DNA from 2 places in the Bacillus sp. TL12 genome. Region 2 is predicted to be linked to the other one. Evidence: riboswitches for the same ligand, from Rfam matches in the RefSeq annotation. Region 2 holds a riboswitch; the other holds the start of a gene.
The links. Region 2 has a riboswitch for S-adenosylmethionine ahead of LOK41_RS12670 (Na+/H+ antiporter NhaC family protein). Riboswitches for the same ligand answer to the same signal wherever they lie in the genome.
Positions count from the first base shown of each region.

Region 1: it holds a riboswitch for S-adenosylmethionine, as region 2 does, so the genes downstream of both, metK (methionine adenosyltransferase) here and LOK41_RS12670 (Na+/H+ antiporter NhaC family protein) in region 2, are expected to answer to the same signal.

Region 1 is NZ_JAJJBY010000002.1:111,432-118,982, forward strand. It holds gene LOK41_RS02520 (iron-sulfur cluster biosynthesis family protein) at 1-50, shown strand, start outside; gene LOK41_RS02525 (DMT family transporter) at 163-1,068, shown strand; gene LOK41_RS02530 (hypothetical protein) at 1,097-1,318, opposite strand; gene LOK41_RS02535 (ATP synthase subunit I) at 1,837-2,208, shown strand; gene pckA (phosphoenolpyruvate carboxykinase (ATP)) at 2,704-4,290, opposite strand; SAM riboswitch class I at 4,661-4,782, shown strand; gene metK (methionine adenosyltransferase) at 4,949-6,148, shown strand; gene LOK41_RS02550 (hypothetical protein) at 6,306-6,485, opposite strand; gene LOK41_RS02555 (hypothetical protein) at 6,508-6,744, opposite strand; gene LOK41_RS02560 (MogA/MoaB family molybdenum cofactor biosynthesis protein) at 6,901-7,410, shown strand; gene mobA (molybdenum cofactor guanylyltransferase) at 7,407-7,551, shown strand, end outside.
Region 2 is NZ_JAJJBY010000011.1:53,703-61,253, forward strand. It holds gene LOK41_RS12655 (murein hydrolase activator EnvC family protein) at 1-204, opposite strand, end outside; gene gltP (glutamate/aspartate:proton symporter GltP) at 623-1,894, shown strand; gene LOK41_RS12665 (ribonuclease FAU-1 family protein) at 1,962-2,483, shown strand; SAM riboswitch class I at 2,630-2,734, shown strand; gene LOK41_RS12670 (Na+/H+ antiporter NhaC family protein) at 2,830-4,146, shown strand; gene LOK41_RS12675 (lmo0954 family membrane protein) at 4,314-4,670, shown strand; gene LOK41_RS12680 (PspA/IM30 family protein) at 4,715-5,377, shown strand; gene liaF (cell wall-active antibiotics response protein LiaF) at 5,484-6,224, shown strand; gene LOK41_RS12690 (sensor histidine kinase) at 6,224-7,279, shown strand; gene LOK41_RS12695 (response regulator) at 7,276-7,551, shown strand, end outside.

The sequences.
Region 1 (7,551 bases), on a different contig from region 2:
GTCCAAGTCAATTTTATAATCCAAATATGAAACTTCATATTCGAGTATAATTTATTCAGAGGGAGCAAATTGTATGCTCCTTTTTCTTATGCAATTTTTCATGTAATGAAATGTACATATGATTGAATTTTCTGTATAATTTTCTATGCGGAGGGGATACGCATGAGAAGATGGGGAATTGAATTATTACTTTTAAGTGTTGTTATGATTTGGGGTGTCAATTATACAATTGGAAAATACGGACTCGTAGAATTTACAGCAATTGAGTTTACTGCGCTCCGTATGATTGCAGCAGCACCGCTATTATTATTACTTACATTTTATATTGAAAAGTCATTGCATATGGAATTAAGGGATATACCAAGGCTTATTGTAGTTAGTGTGGTGGGAATCGTGCTGTATCAAACATTATTTATGGAGACCATCAAATATACATCCGCTACGAACGCTTCCTTACTCATTTCTATTTCACCTATTTTCACAACAATGTTTGCGATTTTTTTGAAACAAGAGAAGTTTTCCCAGCGGAAGTTAGTTGGTTCTATGATAGCTTGCATCGGTGCGGCCCTTGTTTTATTAGCTGGGCATTCACTTGCTGGTTCTTTTTATGGAAATGGAATTGGACTCATTACATCGATATGCTGGGGGCTCTATCCAGTTTTAGCAGGACCACTGATTAGAAAATATTCAGCACTTCGCGTAACTGCATGGTCAGCAGTTGTTGGAGCGATTCCACTCGCTATACTGAGCGGATGGCATATTTTTTCATTGCCGTTTCAAATTGAACAAGGAATGACATGGTTTGCGCTATTGTATTCTATTTTCTTTGTCACAGTATTTGGCTTAGTTATGTGGTATATTGGAGTTCAAAAAATTGGGGCCTCTCATACAATGGTGTATATGTATATTACGCCATTTGTTGCAGTTGTATTTGCGGCGGTATGGGCGAAGGAATATATTTCGCTGCAACAAATAATCGGCGGAGGGATTATTTTTCTCGGTTTATGGTTTGTGAAATCTGAAAAGTTTGAAACGCAGTCAATTGCGCCAGAACATATATCAAAATAGGAAAACAGATCAGTTATGATCTGCTTTCCTATTTTTTTATTTTGGGCAGAAATATAAGGAACAAAATAGCAGTAATAAGTGGAAGTAAGTTGAGAAAAGGTATGCGAAACAGCGCAATGAGAATAATACCAGGGAGAAGGACACCGAGGACAGCATAGAAAATGCTATGTTTTTTTGTGTACCAATATAACGAGAGTCCTATAAGTGCAGGGATAATGAGGTGGATGAGAGCCATTAAAAAATAAATCATGGGAGGCCTCCTTTAAAAGATATTAAAAGCTTTCTTTTTAGATGGGAGAGAGAATCCCCTCATGGATAGAAGCGGTCAGTGCCATTTTTCGCCCCCATGCCATGTGAGAACAGAAAGAGGGAACGAGTAGAGGTCTCTTTATGTTTCCGAGGCCGTGGTTTATATGTTGAAAAACTAAAACGTGTATATATACATCATATCCATATGTTTATAGATTGATATCACTTTTTTGTAAATCTATGAAAAAATGTTTGAAAAAAAGTCATAAATTGCGTCTGTCTTCAAACTAGAAATCTTGTATAATATTATTTCTGAAAAATATTTTAACAACATAAGTGTAGTGTTTATGTTGTTTTTCTTTTAAATGTAACAGATAAAGTGAAACTTTAATCAGTGGGGAGGATTGATCCCCTACCTAGCTTCCTTGTTTTTGCTGAATTTTGAGGTGGGAGACTTACTGCCCGTTAATGCGGGGTAAAGTCTGATGATATGTAAATAAGATGATAAAGGAGAACTACATGATTAGTATGTCATTAAGGTCATTTAAAATTCAAATGTATTATTTGCTAGGCGCAATGCCATTAGGATGGGCGATGACACCTTTTTCTGCTCACTTTTTAGGTGTAGGGATTGGTTTACTCGTTAGTATGTATTGTGTTTGGATTTTAGGAAGACGTATCGAAAAGCTTGGAGATAGTATTGTAAAAAAGAGTAAAGCACCAACACTTGGTATGATTAATCGCTTTGCAGCGGCAATTCTCGGTGCAATTATTATGTATGAGATTGAACATCATATGGTTATGTGGGCGTTTGCTGTTGGAATTATGGGTGGTTATTTCTTAATTGTTATTAATTTAGGGTATTACAGCATGAAAGATGCGAGGAAATAGATAAGTACAAAAACCAAAAAAACTTTTCTTTTAGGTGGGAGAGAGCGTCCGACCATGGATAGAAGCGGTCAGTGCCATTTTTCGCCCCATGCCGTGTGTGAAAACAAAGGGAGCAAGTGAGAGGGAAATCCACTTTTATTTTTGAAGCCGTGATGTGTATGTTGGGAAATCAAAATATATAAATTTCCCCTCCTGGTATACTCCTTTTCTTTTTGAGTAGGGAGAGAGCGTCCGGCGATGTGTAGAAGCGGTCAATGCTTTTTTTGCTCCATGCCGTGTGTTAAAGCAAAGGGAGCAAGTGGGTAGGAAGTTTGCATTAGGAGTACCACGAAAGTAAAAGAAAGAAGCTTACGTTTTTATCGTAAGCTTCTTTTTTATTGTAAGTATGTGTAACCAGCAAAGTCGCATGGGTTTTGTCGGTGAGTACGCGATCCTTTTAGGTTACAACATGCTTATTCATATGAGTAAAGGTCATTCAGACAGTAAAGGTTTAAATTAAGCGATTGGACCGCCCAATTTGATAATATCTTCAGAAACATTCTCGAATTTCTTGAAGTTTTCTTTGAATTCATTTGCAAGTTCGATTGCTTTTGCTTTGTAAGCTGCTTTATCAGCCCATGTTTGTTCAGGCATTAATACTTCATCAGGTACACCTGGTACATGATGTGGTACTTCAAGACCGAAGATGTCATGTTTCGCTGTTTCAGCTTTATCAAGCTCGCCGTTTAATGCTGATTGTACCATTGCGCGAGTGTAACCTAAGTTCATACGTTTTCCAACGCCGTATTCGCCGCCAGTCCAGCCAGTGTTTACTAAGAATACTTTCGCATCATGTTTCTCAATCTTTTCACCAAGCATTTCAGCATAGCGAGATGCATCAAGTGGTAAGAATGGAGAACCGAAGCAAGTTGAGAATGTTGCTTGCGGAGATGTTACGCCGCGCTCAGTTCCAGCTAATTTACTAGTGTAACCGCTTAAGAAATGGTACATAGCTTGCTCTTTATTTAATTTACTGATTGGAGGTAATACTCCAGATGCATCAGCAGTTAAGAAAATAATTGTATTTGGATGTCCTGCAACACTTGGTACTACGATATTATCAATCGCATCAATTGGGTATGCAGCACGTGTATTTTCTGTTAATGTAGTATCATTATAATCTGCAATACGTGTTTGATTATCAATTACAACATTCTCAAGCACTGATCCAAATGTAATTGCATCAAAAATTTGAGGCTCTTTCTCATGAGAAAGGTTAATACATTTCGCGTAGCAACCGCCTTCAATATTGAATACGCCATTATCAGACCAACCGTGTTCATCGTCACCAATTAATTTACGGTGTGGATCAGCAGATAGCGTTGTTTTACCTGTTCCAGATAAACCGAAGAATAAAGCAACATCGCCTTCTTCACCTACGTTTGCAGAGCAGTGCATAGATAAAATATCTTGTTCTGGGAGTAAGAAGTTCATGATAGAGAAGATTGATTTTTTCATTTCTCCAGCGTATTCCGTACCACCGATTAATACGATGCGTTTTTCAAATGAAACCATGATAAATGCTTCAGAGTTTGTGCCGTCAATCTCTGGATCTGCTTTAAAGCTTGGTGCAGAAACAATTGTGAATTCAGATTCATGATTTGCTAATTCTTCTTCAGTTGGACGAATAAATAATTGATGTACAAATAAATTGTGCCATGCATATTCGTTAATAACTTGTAATGGAAGACGATAGTTGCGATCAGCACCAGCGAATCCTTTAAATACGAATAATTCGTCTTTTTCCTTTAAGTATTCTAATACTTTTGTATATAATTTATTAAAATGTTCTTCAGAAATCGGTTGGTTTACAGATCCCCAAGCGATTTTATCTGCAACCGATGCTTCTTTCACAATAAATTTATCTTTAGGAGAACGTCCTGTATACTTTCCTGTAGAAGCAGAGACGGCACCAGTAGAAGTTAATTTTCCTTCATTTCTCATTAGTACTTTTTCCACTAATTGTGGAACGCTTAGTTGAACCTGTGCATTGCTTCCGTTCAGTAATTCGTGTAATCCAATTTGGACATTCACAGTACTCATATTTATATACCATCCTTTTCATTTTAATGAAATATTTCTCGTAATCCCCACCAAGAGTATAACACAATCATATAAATAATGTATACTATTTATTTATTTTTGTTTGTGTGAATGTATAATTTTCCTATTAATATTTTATTCGACATAAAGTGAAACTTCCATCCGTATGTTTTTCACGGATGGTTAGCCCTCACCAATCGGGCATTTACGGGCAGTTATTACATATATCTTCTTTGTTCTTTCAAAATTTTTTTGGGGTGGGATATTACTGCCCGTTAATGCGGGGAGAAATGCGAAAAACTTGTAGGAATATGTGAATATTAATTGACAAATGAATATCATTTCTTTAGTATAGGTTGGGACGGATACTCTCTTATCCCGAGCTGGCGGAGGGACAGGCCCGATGAAGCCCGGCAACCTCACTTGTATTGGTAAAAACAAGTGAATAGGTGCTAAAACCTGTGCGAGGCGAAAGGTCTCGAACGATAAGAGCGAAGGGCAAAAAGCAGTATGCAAGTAGCAAATTAAACCTTTTCTCTATAAATAGGAAAGGTTTTTCTTTATGCTTGTGTGGGAGAATAAATGAATGTCGCAGTTTGTGGCAAATTAAGGATGAGTTCCGTACAATATATACAATTACTGTAGGGAGGTTTACCACATGACAAAACAACGTCATCTGTTCACATCTGAGTCTGTAACTGAAGGACATCCAGATAAAATTTGTGACCAAATTTCTGATTCAATTTTAGACGCGATCTTAGCAAAAGACGCAAACGCACGTGTAGCTTGTGAAACAACAGTAACAACTGGTTTAGTATTGGTAGCGGGGGAAATTACGACTTCTACTTATGTAGATATTCCAAAAATCGTTCGTGAAACAATCCAAGGAATCGGTTACACTCGTGCAAAATACGGATTCGATGCAGAAACTTGTGCAGTTTTAACATCTATCGATGAGCAATCTGCTGACATCGCTATGGGTGTTGACCAAGCGTTAGAAGCACGTGAAGGTCAAATGACTGACGCTGAGATTGAGGCAATCGGTGCAGGGGACCAAGGTTTAATGTTTGGTTTCGCATGTAATGAAACAAAAGAATTAATGCCACTTCCAATCTCACTTGCTCACAAATTAGCTCGTCGTTTAACGGAAGTACGTAAAGATGAAACATTAGAATATTTACGTCCAGACGGTAAAACGCAAGTTACAGTTGAGTATGATGAAAATGGTAAACCAGTACGCATCGATACAATTGTAATTTCAACGCAGCATCACCCAGAAGCTACGTGGGAACAAATCGATCGTGACTTAAAAGAGCATGTAATCAAAGCTGTCGTACCAGCAGAATTAATGGATGAGGAAACAAAATTCTTCATTAACCCAACTGGCCGCTTCGTAATCGGTGGACCACAAGGGGATGCTGGTTTAACAGGACGTAAAATTATCGTTGATACTTACGGTGGATACGCTCGTCACGGCGGCGGTGCATTCTCTGGTAAAGATGCAACAAAAGTTGACCGTTCTGCAGCGTACGCAGCTCGTTATGTTGCGAAAAACATCGTAGCAGCTGGTCTTGCTGACAAAGCAGAAGTACAACTTGCATACGCAATCGGTGTAGCACAACCAGTATCAATTTCAGTTGATACATTCGGCACTGGTAAAGTATCTGAAGAAGTACTAGTAGAACTAGTTCGTAACAACTTCGATCTTCGCCCAGCTGGCATTATCAAAATGTTAGACTTACGTCGCCCAATTTACAAACAAACAGCAGCTTACGGCCACTTCGGACGTACTGATGTAGACCTTTCATGGGAACGTACAGACAAAGCGGCAGCTTTAAAAGAGCAAGCTGGTCTATAATATAAGAAGAAAAAGCTTTGCGCGAAGGCGCAAAGCTTTTTTTATTGTATGGATTTTCTATTTACATGTAGATTGGCTAATTCCACTGCACATAATTATGGAATCAAATTTAGGAAGCTAACCAAGCAGAGTGTAGATTTTTTGCGAAACAATGCCATCAACCTTTCTTTTGACGCGCTTTTTCAGCACAAAATGCACTGCATAGCAAAAAGAGCGTCGCGAATCTCCAGCCACCGATTGCTGAATAAGGAACAGCATCCTTTAACGCCATCCCGGCACTGATGGAAGCGACAAATAGAAGGATAAATACGGTTGTGAGTTTTTGATAAAGTTCCATGGATAAACCTCCTATGAAAAAATTATTTCGTATCAGATTGTTTCGAACGATCCCAAGTCCATTGAAATAAGTAGGCGAGTACGAGAGGGCTTGCTGTACTTGTTAAGTATGTGTGGTCAGAACTATCTGACATTTTGGCAGATAATTTTAAAACATCGATATCCCATCCATAGGCAATGAGTTGGCAAAGGTTTAGAAGAATGAGAAATGGGATAATTGGCATATGTCGCCTTATAGTGTTAAATAGCACTCGAATCATAAAGCTCCCTTTTTATGGTTATATATACTAATATTGTATCATAATGCTTTATCCGTTCACTACATAATTATGTAAGTGTGATGTACTTCATATTTGATAGATTTTCTATCCGATATGATAAAATTATGAGTAGTTCATAAGAAGGAGCGAATAAAAATGAGCGTTATAGAGCATAAAAAACAAGCGCCAAAAAAAGTGCGCTGCAAAATTATTACGGTCTCTGATACACGTACAGAAGAGACAGATAAGAGCGGTAAGTTATTAAAAGAATTATTAGTAGAAGCAGGACATACGGTAACTGCTTATGAAATTATAAAAGATGATAAAGAAGATATTAGGCAAGCTGTATTATCTGGCTATCACCAAGAAGATGTTGACGTTATCTTAACAAACGGCGGAACAGGCATTACGAAGCGTGATGTGACAATTGAAGCCGTTTCAGCATTATTAGATAAGGAAATCGTTGGATTTGGTGAACTGTTTCGAATGATTAGCTACTTAGAAGATATCGGTAGCGCTGCAATGCTAAGTAGAGCGATTGGTGGAACAATAGGGAGAAAAGTTGTCTTTTCGATGCCTGGTTCTAGCGGAGCGGTTCGTCTTGCGATGAATAAATTGATTTTACCTGAGCTTGGACACATTACATTTGAGCTGCATCGCCAATGAAAAAAATAGCAGGAATTGTATTGGCAGGTGGTATGTCGAGGCGCTTTGGTGAGCCAAAAGCCTTAGCAAGCTGGCAAGGACATACTTTTATCGAACACATTGTTCAGGTCATGCAGACTACCGTGCAAGATGTAGTTGTCG
Region 2 (7,551 bases):
CTTTTTTTGTAAGTCTTGAATTTCCTTTTCCATCTGTTCTTTTTCTGCTGACTTGTTCTGTAATTCTTGTTGGTTACCCTCTAATTCGGATTGAATATTAGATAATTTATCTTGACTTGTTTCTGCATATGTAACTGACTGCAATGGAGAAACAAAAATAGCACTTGCTGTTAATACGCTGAAAGCGACGTATTTCTTTTTCATAGTGGTTTAGCTCCTTTCCCTATGATGTATATATCATAATTGGAAGAATACTGTCTATTATTGTAATCATAATGTAACGAAAGTTTTATAAATGTACTATGAATTGTCGGGAATAAGGTAATTTTTGTATATTATTTCGTTGGATGTAATGAAAATAAAGGAGAGAGAACACCGATAAACACTTTAAGGAATCGTTCTCATGTTAGGTTTTCTGACATGGGTTTTGTTTTTGTCAAGAAAATTATTTGTGTTCACGCAAACTTATTTTGTTGTCAGATTTCATTTTTTGATTTATCATTTTTAACAGGGACAAAAATGTAGTGAATTGTCGAATAATATGTAATACTCTTAATTTCTTAGTTTTATAGAAAAAGAGAAATGCAGAGTTAGAGTATCTAAGAAGGGGGTTGCAGCAAGTATGAAAAGGATAGGACTTGCATGGCAAATTTTAATAGGACTTGCGCTTGGTATTGCAGTAGGGGCGATTTTTTATGGCAATGCAGCAGTTGCAGGATACTTACAACCAATTGGTGATATTTTCATCCGATTAATTAAAATGATTGTTGTACCGATTGTCGTAGCGAGCATCGTTGTTGGTGTTGCTGGCGTTGGTGATGTGAAAAAGCTAGGACGATTAGGCGGAAAGACAATTCTTTATTTTGAAATTATTACAACAGTTGCAATTGTTGTTGGTCTACTGGTAGCGAATATTTTCCAACCAGGAAAAGGCGTAAATATGGATGAGTTAACGAAGACAGATATTTCTAAATATACGCAAACGACAGAGCAAGTGCAGAGTCACTCTTTTGCGGATACATTTGTAAACATTGTTCCGACAAATATTGTAGAATCATTAGCAAAAGGTGATATGCTTGCTATTATTTTCTTCTCTGTACTATTTGGTTTAGGGATTGCAGCAATCGGTGAAAGAGGAAGACCGGTTCTTCAATTTTTCCAAGGTGTAGCGGATTCAATGTTTTATGTAACAAACCAAGTTATGAAATTCGCGCCGTTTGGTGTATTCGCTTTAATTGGTGTAACGGTTTCTAAATTTGGTCTTGCTTCATTAATTCCATTAGGTAAACTAGTGATTGTTGTTTACGGATCCATGATTTTCTTCGTGGTAGTAGTATTAGGACTTACAGCGAAAATATTTGGTATTAACATTTTCCAATTCTTTAAGATCTTAAAAGACGAGCTTATTTTAGCGTATTCTACTGCAAGCTCAGAAACGGTTTTACCGAAAATCATGGAGAAAATGGAGAAGTTCGGTTGTCCGAAAGCAATTACATCTTTCGTTATTCCAACAGGTTATTCATTTAACTTAGATGGATCTACGTTATATCAAGCTATTGCAGCGATTTTCTTAGCGCAAATGTATGGTATTGATTTATCTCTTACGCAGCAAATTACATTATTGCTTGTATTAATGGTTACATCTAAAGGGATTGCAGGTGTACCGGGTGTATCATTTGTTGTATTATTAGCAACATTAGGTACAGTAGGTATTCCGGCAGAAGGATTAGCATTTATCGCAGGTATTGACCGCATTTTAGATATGGCACGTACGGCAGTTAACGTAGTGGGTAACTCTTTAGCAGCTGTTGTTATGTCTAAGTGGGAAGGTCAATATGACGATGCAAAAGGACAAGCTTATCTAAAAGAGCTTTCCGAAAAACAGGCAGCTTAATAGCTATTGGCAGAGCCCTCGCATAAGATGTGGGGGCTTTTTTGTATAGAAAAGGAGTTAAAGAATAATGAAACGAAAATATGGCGATGGCTCTACTTGGGAACGGTTGATAGAGAAAACATATGAAGTGAAGACAATTGAGCAAGGGATGTTAGGTGTGCTGTGTATGCAAAAAGTGAAAGAGCCCAGTTACAAGCAATATAACAACCAAAAACTTTGTATTGTAAATGATGGATATATATGGGTGCAGTATTTTATTAGTGATAAGAACTTTGCGATTACAGCTATGTTAAATGAAAAAAAGGAATTAGTACAGTATTATATTGATGTGGCGAAAAAATATAAAATAGATGAACGAGGTATGCCGTATTTTGATGATTTATATTTAGATGTAGTGCTATTACCGAATGGTGATGTATATTTGTTGGATGAAGATGAATTAGAAGAGGCTTATATAGATGGAGCTATTTCTAAAGAGGAATATAATGAAGCGTGGGATACAGCAAAATGGCTTATCGAAGTAATTGGAAAGGACAAGTTTCCTTGGATTACAATTTTAGAAAAAGAAATTCGAAAGTTAAAATGTTGATTTTCTTTTCGTTATGCGGATTTATTCGTAATTTTTTATAAATATCAAAAAATACCAATTATTTTCATACAAATAATAATTGACTTTTGATTTGTAAGCGAGTAAAGTTAGGGAAGAAATTATTATTAAAAATAAAATATGAAACCTTCTTATAAAGAGAGGCGGAGGGACTGGCCCTACGATGCCTCGGCAGCGGACTCATAATAGAGTGCTGTGCCAAATCCAGCAAGCATGTGCTTGACAGATGAGGAGAGTGTTTCTTATAAGTATATAAGACCTCTTCTTTTCGGAAGAGGTCTTTTGTTATGAGATAGAAAAGGTTTTAGAACTAGGGAGAGATGTTATTTTGAAACAAACGAAAGGGAATGGCTTAGCATTATTACCGCTTGGAATATTCTTAGCGCTATTTATTGGTTCTGGAATTATTACAGGGGATTTTTATAAATTGCCGATACTTGTCGCTATTTTAATTGCTGTAGGGACTGCATTAGTGATGAACAGGAAAGAAAGCTTTACATCAAAAGTAGAACGGTTTGCCAAAGGGGCTGGTAATCCGGATATTATGATTATGGTGTTGATTTTTGTACTTGCTGGTGCGTTTTCTGAAACAGCAAAAGGAATGGGCGGAGTTGACTCTACAGTTAATTTAGCGCTATCTATTTTACCGCAAGGGTTCATTGTTGCGGGAATTTTTGTTATAGGTGCTTTTATTTCACTAGCAATGGGAACTTCGATGGGGACTATTGCAGCGATAGCACCAATTGCAGTCGGGATTAGCCAGCAAACAGATATTTCTATTGCGTTAACGATGGCAACTGTTGTTGGCGGAGCGATGTTTGGTGATAATCTATCGTTTATTTCTGACACGACAATTGCAGCTGTTCGTTCACAAGGTACGGAAATGAAAGATAAGTTTAAAACAAACTTTTTAATTGTTTTACCAGCCGCAATTATTACAATTATAGTATTGGTTTTCCTTACATTAGGAAATCATACGGAAATCAAAGCTCACACATTTGATTGGGTGAAAATATTGCCGTATGCGGTTGTGCTTATCACAGCTTTACTTGGATGGAATGTGCTCGTTGTGTTAGCAGGCGGAACAGTTCTAGCCGGTTTTATTGGTCTTATTGATGGAAGCTATACATTAGCTAGCTTCTTTAAAAGTGTTACAACAGGGATAAATGGAATGATGGAGCTTGTATTACTGGCAATTTTAATCGGTGGAATGGTTGAAATCATTCAATATAATGGTGGTATTCAATATTTAATGAATACATTAACACGTAATATTCGTTCGAAAAAAGGTGCAGAATTCGGAATCGCTAGTTTAGTTAGTCTGACGAATATTTGTACAGCGAATAACACAATTTCTATTATATTTACTGGTCCGCTTGCAAAAAATATTGCTGATCAATATGAAATTGATCCACGAAAATCAGCAAGTGTGTTAGATCTTTTTTCATGTTGCATACAAGGATTAGTTCCATATGGTGCTCAAATGTTAACGGCAGCAGGATTTGCAGCATTGTCACCTGTTGAATTGTTACCATATGCGTTTTATCCAATCTTAGTTGGGGTATGCGGTATAGTTTCTATTTTAATTGGTTTTCCAAAGTTTTCAAAAGTAGCGGAAAAAAAGCAATATCATAAAACAGCATAAAGAAAAAGGATGCTTTATACGAGGCATCCTTTTTTATATTTACCTTAATATAAGACTGACTTGGAATAGGTCTTAAGTCTGATTAGAAAACGGTTCTTAAGCTCGTTATGGAAAAATGAAAAAATAGTTAAGATAAGAGTATCAAATCGAAGGGAGGCGAGCACAAGATGAAACAATTTTTAGCGTTTATCGCAGCTGGTATTTTGGCTTTAATTGCTCTTGGTAGTCTTGCTGGTATTGTAGGATTTGCAATTGGAGCAGGAATTGTGTACTGGAGCTATAAATCATTTGTGCGAGCACAATCATTTTTTGGAAAGTTAGCTTGGGGTATTATCGGTTTAATCGGATTGTCAATTGCTCTTTCCCATTCTCCAGCGTTAATCGGTATCGCAGCATTAGTAGTACTATACTATGGATACCGTGAGTGGAAAAAAGATAAAGATGCAGTAGTTGATTCCGCTTCAGAAGGATCTAAACCATATAGCAACTTTGAAGATGAGTGGAACAAGTTAATGAAAAACTAATATAAAACAATTTAAATCATAAAGTAAAAGAGAGGAAGATTATAATGAAACAATCTTTATTCGGGCGTGTACGTGATGCAATTTTAGCAGATTTTCATAATGTTTTAGATGAAAAAGAAAGAAAAAATCCAATCGCTATGTTAAATCAATATTTACGCGATAGTGAGCGTGAAGTAACAAAAATTGAAAAATTAATTCAGCGCCATAAAACATTAAAATCTAACTTTGCTCGTGAACTTGAGCAGGCTCGTTATTTCGTAAATAAGAGATCAAAGCAGGCGATAATCGCACAAGAAGCAGGGGAAATGCAACTACATGAACGTGCATTAGAAGAAGTTGCATATTATGAAGGGCAAGTCGCTCGTCTAGAGGAAATGTATGCAGGTGTATTGGAACAAATTGATGAGTTAGAACGTCGCCTTTCTAAAATGAAGAATAAGTTAAAAGAAATGAATGCAAAGCGTATGGAATTAATGGCTCGCGAAAATATGGCTCATGCCAACCGTCGCATGAATACGGCTTTTCATAAAATGGATGAGAATAATCCGTTCTTACGATTTGAAGAAATTGAAGATCACATTCGTGATTTAGAGCTTCGCATGAATGAAGAGCATGAGCGTGATACATTTGATATGAAAATTGCAAAACTGGAACGCGAAATGAAAGAAAAAAATGAAGTATCTTTAGACAAAGAAGTAATAAAATAATTGTAGTATATTATAAAACGAGCTTATGATATAGTGATAGAAGAAAAGGTGTTGGAAAGCAATACCTTTTTCTTCTATTTATATGTAACAAGAAGGGGGAGCTGAAATGAAGAAACAATTTTCTAAATCACAACTAGTGGGGATGCTCCTCATCATATTTGGATTTGGTCTTTTTCTTGATATGGTTCTCGGACATTTTGAACCAGGTGCTCTTATCTTTGCATTTATTATGATTATGTTCGGGAGATATTATCGGAAAAAGAATCGATATGTGAGAGGGAATGTGTTTTTATTTGTCGGAGGGATTGTTTTTTTATTCTTCCTGTTTTCATCAGCGGCCTTCGTACTCGTTGTATTTGCTTGCTTAGCCTTCATCGGTTATCAGCTTATTCAAGGACAGCAAAAGCCAAAAACTGTAAAGGTGGAAATTAAGGAAAAAGGATATATAGATGAAGAAAAACAAATCTATCGAACAGAACCATATCTTAAGAACATAATGCTTGGGAACATAAGAATGATGGACCACATTTATGAGTTAGAAGATATTAATGTCCAGTATGGAGTCGGTGATGTTGAAATTGATTTGACGACGGCGATGATTCCAGAAGGGGAAACGGTCATTGTTATTCGTGGCGTTATTGGTAACATTCGTTTGTATGTTCCATATGATATTGAGCTATCTTTAAATCATTCTGTCATCATGGGAAGAGTTTTACTTCCGGGGCATGAAGAAACAGGTTTTAATCGAAATGTTACGTTTAAGACAGAACAGTACAAAGAAGCTCCACGCCGTATTAAAATTATTTCTTCGCTTGTCGTAGGCGATACGGAAGTGAGGAAAGTATAATGAAAAAGCAAGGAAATATTTCATGGATGTATATTCGTTATTCTATGTTATCTTCTGTTAGTATTGCACTTATTTGTACAGTTGTATATGTGTGGAAAAGTGGGCAAGAAGTATATGATTTATTATGGAAAGAATCCATTGCTTCTGTTCCAATTGGCTTGTTAATTATAAGTACAAGTCTTCTTATGGGTGGAATTGTAGGGTATGCGATTGGTTATTATATGCAGCAACGTATTCAAGGCTTGAATACTTTCTTGTTTGAAGTAGAGCGTGGGAATTTCCCAAAGGATGTTTCGTTTACTGCGGAAGATGAATTTCATGAAGTAGAGCGAAAAGTAATTGCGCTTGCTCGAAGATTAGAGGAACAGGCTGGGTTATTTCAAAAGGTAACGAATGAACGAGCGCATTGGAATGAAGAAATGAGACAAGAAGCGATTTCACAAGAAAGGCATCGATTAGCAAGGGAACTGCATGATTCAGTGAGTCAGCAGCTTTTTGCAATGTCTATGATGATGTCAGCGATTAATGAACAGGTAGAACATATGCCAGAAACAACCCAAAAGCAATTGCAACTTGTGGAAAATATGGTTGTAAATGCGCAATCGGAAATGAGAGCATTACTTCTGCATTTACGTCCTGTACAATTAGAAGGTAAAAAGTTAACAGAAGGCATCGAAGAACTGCTAACAGAACTTTCTAGAAAACAACATATGAAAATAGAATGGTTGATTGAACCGATTCAATTACAAAAAGGTGTGGAAGATCATTTATTCCGTATTGTACAAGAGGCATTGTCTAATACATTACGGCATGCAAAAGCAAAGAAAACGGAGGTACGCCTGCGCCAAATCGATCAGTATGCGATTTTGAAAATCATTGATGATGGTGTTGGATTTGAGGTAGGTGTCAATAAAGCTGGATCATACGGCTTAAGGTCTATTCAAGAGCGTGTCCATGAAATTGGTGGAACGTTAAAAGTGCTTAGTTTTCCAAATAAAGGTACACAGATTGAGGTGAAGGTACCAATTATGATAGAGAGAGGGGGAGGATTATGATTAAAGTATTGCTTGTTGATGATCATGAAATGGTGCGAATGGGTGTATCAGCATATTTATCAACTCAACCGGATATTGAGGTAGTCGGGGAAGCAGAAAATGGAAGAAAAGGTTCGGAACTAGCGTTAGAATTAAGGCCGGATATTATTTTAATGGATCTTGTTATGGATGAAATGGATGGTGTTGAGGCAACACGTGCCATTATTCAAGAATGGCCTGAAGCGAAAATTGTAGTCGTAACGAGCTTTTTAGATGATGAAAAATTATATCCT